2 regions of the Variovorax sp. AC194 genome follow, and region 2 is predicted to be linked to the other one. Evidence: riboswitches for the same ligand, from Rfam matches in the RefSeq annotation. Region 2 holds a riboswitch; the other holds the start of a gene.
The links. Region 2 has a riboswitch for glycine ahead of gcvT (glycine cleavage system aminomethyltransferase GcvT). Riboswitches for the same ligand answer to the same signal wherever they lie in the genome.
Positions count from the first base shown of each region.

Region 1: another riboswitch for glycine. It lies ahead of ACZYRS_RS29445 (D-amino acid dehydrogenase); the one in region 2 lies ahead of gcvT (glycine cleavage system aminomethyltransferase GcvT).

Region 1 is NZ_OZ409823.1:6,218,201-6,221,597, forward strand. Features, by position in the region: gene rfbD (dTDP-4-dehydrorhamnose reductase) at 1-295, opposite strand, end outside; gene rfbB (dTDP-glucose 4,6-dehydratase) at 292-1,389, opposite strand; glycine riboswitch at 1,507-1,599, shown strand; glycine riboswitch at 1,611-1,729, shown strand; gene ACZYRS_RS29445 (D-amino acid dehydrogenase) at 1,828-3,129, shown strand; gene ACZYRS_RS29450 (FIST signal transduction protein) at 3,140-3,397, opposite strand, start outside.
Region 2 is NZ_OZ409823.1:4,548,336-4,551,732, forward strand. Features, by position in the region: gene ACZYRS_RS21675 (L,D-transpeptidase Cds6 family protein) at 32-541, shown strand; gene ACZYRS_RS21680 (hypothetical protein) at 662-1,228, shown strand; glycine riboswitch at 1,264-1,354, shown strand; glycine riboswitch at 1,367-1,474, shown strand; gene gcvT (glycine cleavage system aminomethyltransferase GcvT) at 1,522-2,694, shown strand; gene gcvH (glycine cleavage system protein GcvH) at 2,767-3,138, shown strand; gene gcvP (aminomethyl-transferring glycine dehydrogenase) at 3,267-3,397, shown strand, end outside.

The sequences.
Region 1 (3,397 bases), 1.7 Mb from region 2:
TCAGCGCGCCGATCTGCTGCGCCGCTTCGGCCACCACGCCGGGCGAGGTGGCGTTGAGCTTGCGGGCAAAGTCGGGCTCGCTCTCGGCCTTGTCGACCGCGGTGTGCGCGGCGGCATTGACGATGACGTCCGGGTGCACCTTCAGCACCGTTTCGGCCAGCTGCTCGGGGCGGCTGAAGTCGGCGTGGAAGTCGGTGCTGTCGAAATCGAGCGCGACCAGTTCACCCAGGGGCGCGAGGCTGCGCTGCAGTTCCCAGCCGACCTGTCCGCCCTTGCCCAGCAGCAGCAGCTTCATGCGGTGGCTTTCGCAGATCCGGCAGTTCCGGCCGGTGCGGCGTCGTATTGCTTTTCGACCCACTCGCGGTACGCGCCGCTTTGCACGTTGCGCACCCACTCGCCGTTCGCGAGGTACCACTCGACGGTCTTGCGGATGCCGCTGTCGAAGGTCTCTGCGGGCTTCCAGCCGAGTTCGCGCTCGAGCTTGCGCGCGTCGATGGCGTAGCGGCGGTCGTGGCCGGGGCGGTCGGTGACGTAGGTGATCTGTTCCTTGTACGGCTTGCCGTCGGCCTTGGGGCTCAGCTCGTCGAGGAGCGCGCAGACGGTGTTGACGATCTCGATGTTGGGCTTCTCGTTCCAGCCACCCACGTTGTAGGTCTCGCCGAGCCTGCCCGCTTCGAGCACGCGGCGGATGGCGCTGCAGTGGTCCTTCACATAGAGCCAGTCGCGCACCTGCATGCCGTCGCCGTACACGGGCAGCGGCTTGCCTGCGAGCGCGTTGACGATCATCAACGGGATGAGTTTCTCGGGGAAATGGAACGGCCCGTAGTTGTTCGAGCAGTTGGTGGTGACCACTGGCAGGCCGTAGGTGTGGTGCCAGGCGCGCACGAGGTGGTCGCTGGCGGCCTTGCTGGCCGAGTACGGGCTGTTGGGCTCGTACTTGTTCTCTTCGGTGAAGGCCGGGTCGGTCTTGGAGAGCGAGCCGTAGACCTCGTCGGTCGACACATGCAGGAAGCGGAAGGCGGCCTTCTGGTCGGCCGGCAGCGCGCTCCAGTAACCGCGCACCGATTCGAGCAGGCGGAAGGTGCCGAGCACGTTGGTCTGCACGAAGTCTTCAGGGCCGTGGATCGAGCGGTCGACATGCGATTCGGCCGCGAAGTTCACGACGGCGCGCGGCTTGTGTTCGGCCAGCAGGCGATCGAGCAGTGCGCTGTCGCCGATGTCGCCCTGCACGAAGATGTGGCTGGGGTTGTCCTTGAGCGACGCGAGCGTCTCCAGGTTGCCCGCGTAGGTCAGTTTGTCGAGGTTCACGACCGGCTCGTTGCCTTGCGCAATCCAGTCGAGCACGAAGTTGGCGCCAATGAAGCCGGCGCCGCCGGTTACCAGGATCATGGGATTCCCTGTTGTTTGTCTGAACGATCGCCCTCGGCGAATGTGAATAGAAGATTATCCCACTGGCCCGCAGGGCCGAAATCCAGGCTTGGTGCCCTCGAAAGCCCCACCTACAATCGCCCCACTGCAGGAGAGCGGGCCACCCCGGTGGCCCTACCGAAGGCGCAAACTCCCATAAACGCTCAGGTCGGCCCGAACAGGGGGTCAGTACTGCATCACATCGAACGCCGTCTGGAGAGCCATCGCACCCGCAAAGGTGTCGCGATGCACCGAAGGAGCAAACCCGTTGCAAGGTGCAACAGAGGTGAATCTCTCAGGTACCGAGGACAGGGGGAGCGGCAACTTGGACGGCGGACGTCCGGTTGCTTGCTATTGAACCAATAGCACCCAACAGCATCTTGCCCGCCATTCAAGCGCTGCACCTCAAAGGTACCTGCAATGCGCGTGATCGTTCTTGGCGCCGGCCTGCTCGGCGTGACTTCGGCTTATTACCTCCAGCAACTCGGCCACGAAGTGACCGTGATCGACCGGCAGGCCACCCCGGCCGCCGAAACCAGCTTCGCCAATGGCGGGCAAATATCAGTCAGCCACGCCGAGCCCTGGGCCAACCCCAGCGCGCCGCTCAAGGTGCTGCAGTGGCTCGGCAAGGAAGACGCCCCGCTGCTCTTTCGCATCCGCGCCGACATGCGCCAGTGGCTCTGGGGCCTGCAGTTTTTGCGCGAATGCACGCCGGCGCGCACCAGGCACAACATCGAACAGATCGTGCGCCTGGGCACCTACAGCCGCGACACGCTGCAGCAACTGCGCCGCGACACGGGCCTGAGTTACGACCAGCGCACGCAGGGCATCCTGCATTTCTATACGACGCAAAAGGAGTTCGACGGCGCGCTCAAGCCGGCCGAGCAGATGCGCGCTCTCGGCTGCGAACGGCTGGTGATCTCGGCCGACGAGGCCGTGAAGATCGAGCCCGCGCTCGCCCACATCCGCCCCCAGCTGGCCGGCGCCACCTACACGGCCGAAGACGAATCCGGCGACGCCAACCGCTTCGCGCGCGAGCTGGTCGGCCTCGCGGCCGCGGCCGGCGTGAAGTTCCTCATGAGCCACACGGTGACCGCGCTGCGCGAAGCCGGCGGCAGCATCGACCACGTCGAGGCGACCGACAGCGAAGGGCGCTTTCAGCGCATCCGCGGCGATGCCTTCGTGCTGGCGATGGGATCGCTCAGCCCGCTGTACGCGGCGCCGCTGGGCATCCGCCTGCCGATCTATCCGGCCAAGGGCTATTCGGTGACGCTGCCCGTGAAGGACGCGTCGAAGGCGCACCAGGTCTCGCTGACCGATGACGAATTCAAGCTCGTGTTCTCGCGCTACACATCGGAGTCGGGTGACCGCCTCCGCATCGCCGGCACGGCCGAACTCAACGGCTACGACCGCGACCTGAACCGCGTGCGCTGCGAAGCCATCGTGCGCCGCGTCGAGGAGCTCTTCCCCGGCGCCGGCGACACCACGCAAGCCCAGTTCTGGACGGGCCTTCGCCCCGCGACCCCGAGCAACGTGCCGATGATCGGCAAGACCAAGCTGCCGAACCTGTACCTGAACACCGGCCACGGCACGCTCGGCTGGACGCACGCGTGCGGCTCGGGCAAGTCGATCGCGCGGATCGTGAGCGGGCTCGTGCCGGAGGTGGACTTTGCGTTCACCGGCATGCCGGCGCCGCAGCCGCGCGTGCTGCAGCCGGCCTGACCGCGGCCCGTCAATCCTTGCTGGTGAACACCGTCAACACACCGGTGTAGCCATACAGGTGGTGCCGGGCGATTTCGCCCGCGGCGAAGAAGCCGACCAGCGGCACATCGCCCAGCGCGTGGCGCACGATCTGCAGCTCGGCGCCCGGTGCGCCGAAGTGCGGGCCGCCACGGCCCGAGCAGCTCACGTACACCGCGCCCGCGATGCGGCGCGCCGGGTGCGGCGCTGCTTCGGCTTCGCCGGCGGCGACGGCGCGGGCGGTGGCCAG
Region 2 (3,397 bases):
GCCAACAACCGATACCCGAGGGAACCGCACCATGAACCGACTCGTCGCCTGCCTGCTCACCGCAGGGCTGCTGTCCACCGCCGCACTGGCCGCGCCACCTTCGGCATCGCCACCCGCTGCGGCGGCCTCCGCGGCCGCAGCGGCGCCGGCGCCCGCTGCCGCTCCCGCTCCCGCTCCCGCAACAGCAGCAGCCCCCTCCGCCGGCATCGCCGAAGTCGAAGCCGCCGTGCGCGCCTGGGCCGCGGCCTGGTCGGCGCGCGACGTGGACCGCTACCTCGCGGCCTACGCCCCCGACTTCACGCCCGCGAAGAAGCAGGACAAGAAGCGCTGGGAGGCCGAGCGCCGCACCCGCATCGCCAACAAGTCGGCGATCAGCGTCGCGGTCGACGACCTCGTCATCAGCGTCAGCGGCCAGACCGCGAGCGCGCGCTTCAAGCAGGTCTACAGCGCCGACAAGCTCAAGAGCACCGACCGCAAGACGCTGGAGCTGCAGCGCGTGGGCGACAAGTGGCTCATCCGCAAGGAAAGCACCGGCGGCTGAAGAATCGAGCGCCAGACGGCGCAGCGGCGGTGATATCCCCTGTAAGTCAAACAGGTTCATGAAGGTGTCACCGCCTGCAACGATGCTGCAGCCATCGATCTTTCGAAAGCTGTGGCCGCCATGTTTCCCACCAAGACCGACAAGGCACGCGACGAACTCCAAGGCGGGCAACGCACGCTCAGCCAGCGCGAGCGCGCGCTGCTGCTGATGGCCGACGGCCGGCGCTCGCTGACCGACTTCAGCCCGCTGTTCGCGAGCCGCATCGAGGCGGAGCAGGCGATCCAGGCGCTGATGAGCAAGGGGTATCTGCAGGATGCGCGGCCTGCCGCTGCGGCGCCTGCAGCCCAGCCGGCACAGCCGCCCGCGGCGACAACCCCGCCCGAGCCGGTGCCCACGTCCAACCCGATCCAGCTCACCGCCACGGCCGACAACTTCGACGGCAAGCGCTCTCTCGCGACCACGCGGATGTTCCTGTTCGACATCTGCGAGCGCATGTTCGTGCGGCGCGATCCCAAGTTCGCCCTGCAGATGCGCGACGCCCTGCGCGAGGCGCGCGACCGCGAGGCGATGCTCACCATCGCCGCGCTGATGCTCAGCGAAATCGAGAAGACGGCGGGTGTCGAGCGGGCCGAATCGCTGCGCGAGCGCATCGAGCGGCTGCTGCCGCCGGCCGAAATCGTGCACTGACCCCACGCGCTCAGGGCTTGCGCGATCCACTACACTCGGCGGAGTCAGGAGAGAGCCCCGCGCGACGGGGCCGCCGAAGGCGCAGGGGATTCCCGAACGCTCAGGCAAAAGGACTGACAAGACGCCGGTGCACACCGGCGTTTCCTTGCTGGAGAGAGGCCGTTGCACCATGTGCGCCGGCCCACCGAAGGAGCAAACCCCGATCGTGGGGCGAATCTCTCAGGTAAAGCGGACAGCAGGGGTGGCCCGTGGCGTTGCAGCCATGGATTTCGACTGCCCCTTTGGAGTGCCCCGTGGCCGCTTCTTCCGCTCCCGATACCCAACTTCTCAAGACGCCGCTGTACGACCTCCACGTGGAGCTCGGCGCACGCATGGTGCCCTTCGCGGGCTACTCGATGCCCGTGCAGTACCCCGCCGGTTTGATGGCCGAGCACAGGCACACGCGCGATGCGGCCGGCCTCTTCGACATCTCGCACATGGGCCAGTTGCGCCTCGTCGGCCCCGACGCCGCAGCCGCCTTCGAGACCCTGATGCCCGTCGACGTGATCGACCTCGCCCCCGGCAAGCAGCGCTACGGCCTGCTGCTGAACGACGAGGGCGGCATCCTCGACGACCTGATGTTCTTCAACGAAGGCCACGGCTCGCTCTTCGTGATCGTGAACGGCGCCTGCAAGGTGGTGGACCTCGCGCACATCCAGCAGAAGATCGGCGCGCGCTGCGAGGTGCAACCGCTGCCCGACCACGCGCTGCTCGCGCTGCAGGGCCCGCAAGCCGCGGCCACGCTGGCGCGGCTGTCCCCCGGCATCGAGCGCTTCGTGTTCATGACGGGCGGCGCGGTGCAGATCGGCGGCATTGCGGCCTTCGTCACGCGCAGCGGCTACACGGGCGAAGACGGCTTCGAGATCTCCGTGGCCGGCAAGGACGCCGACGCCCTCGCCCGCCTGCTGCTGGCCCAGCCCGAGGTCAAGCCCATCGGCCTGGGCGCGCGCAACTCGCTGCGGCTGGAAGCCGGGCTCTGCCTCTACGGCAACGACATCGACACCACCACCACGCCGGTCGAGGCCTCGCTCAACTGGGCGATGCAGAAGGTGCGCCGCACGGGCGGCGCGCGCGAAGGCGGCTTTCCGGGCGCGGCCAAGATCCTTGCCCAACTCACAGCCGCGACCGTCGGCGCGGCCGGCCACACCGACCATGACACCCTGAAACGCAAGCGCGTCGGCCTCGTCGCGCTGGAGCGCATTCCGGTGCGCGACGGCACGCTGCTGCAATCCTTCGAAGGCCAGGACATCGGCATCGTCACCAGCGGCCTGCTCGGCCCGAGTGCCGACCGTTGTGTCGCGATGGGCTACGTGGCCACCGCGTTCTCGGAGCCCGGCACGCGCGTGCAGGCCATCGTGCGCGGCAAGCCGGTGCCGATGGAGGTCTCGACCATGCCCTTTGTGCCGACCCGCTACTACCGCGGATGACCGAGGCTGATCGCGCTTGACCGCGGCTAGGCTCTGCATCCCGATTCAATTTTTTCCACGAGGAGTTTCCCCATGAGCATCAAGTACACCAAGGACCACGAGTGGGTCTCGGCCGAAGGCGGCGCCGCCACCGTCGGCATCACCGTGCATGCGCAGGACGCGCTGGGCGACGTCGTGTTCGTCGACCTGCCCGAAGTGGGCAAGACCTTCGCGCAGGGCGAAGTGGCCGGCGTCGTCGAATCGGTGAAGGCCGCGGCCGACGTGTTCATGCCCGTCTCGGGCGAGATCACCGAAGTGAACGAAGCGCTGCGCGCCGACCCCTCGCTCGCCAACAGCGACCCGCTGGCCACCGGCTGGTTCTTCAAGGTCAAGCTGAGCGAGCCCGCGCAGCTCGATGCGCTGCTCGACGCCGCCACCTACGACAAGTTCGCAGCCGAATCCTGAAAATGCTCGCCCCTCGGCTTGCCACTTCGTGTGCTTCGCCATCCCCCATGGGGAAGGCGCGGCCCGCCTTGCGGCGGCCCGGCGGCGACCGCTGAGCCTCTCTTCTTTTTTACGCCGATATCACCGCCATGCCGATTCCCGCCCTTCCCTCTTTGCAAGAACTAGAGAACGCCGAAGAATTTCTCGCCCGCCACATCGGCATCGATGCGGCGGACGAGGCGCGCATGCTGCCGGTGATCGGCTCGGCCACGCGGGCCGA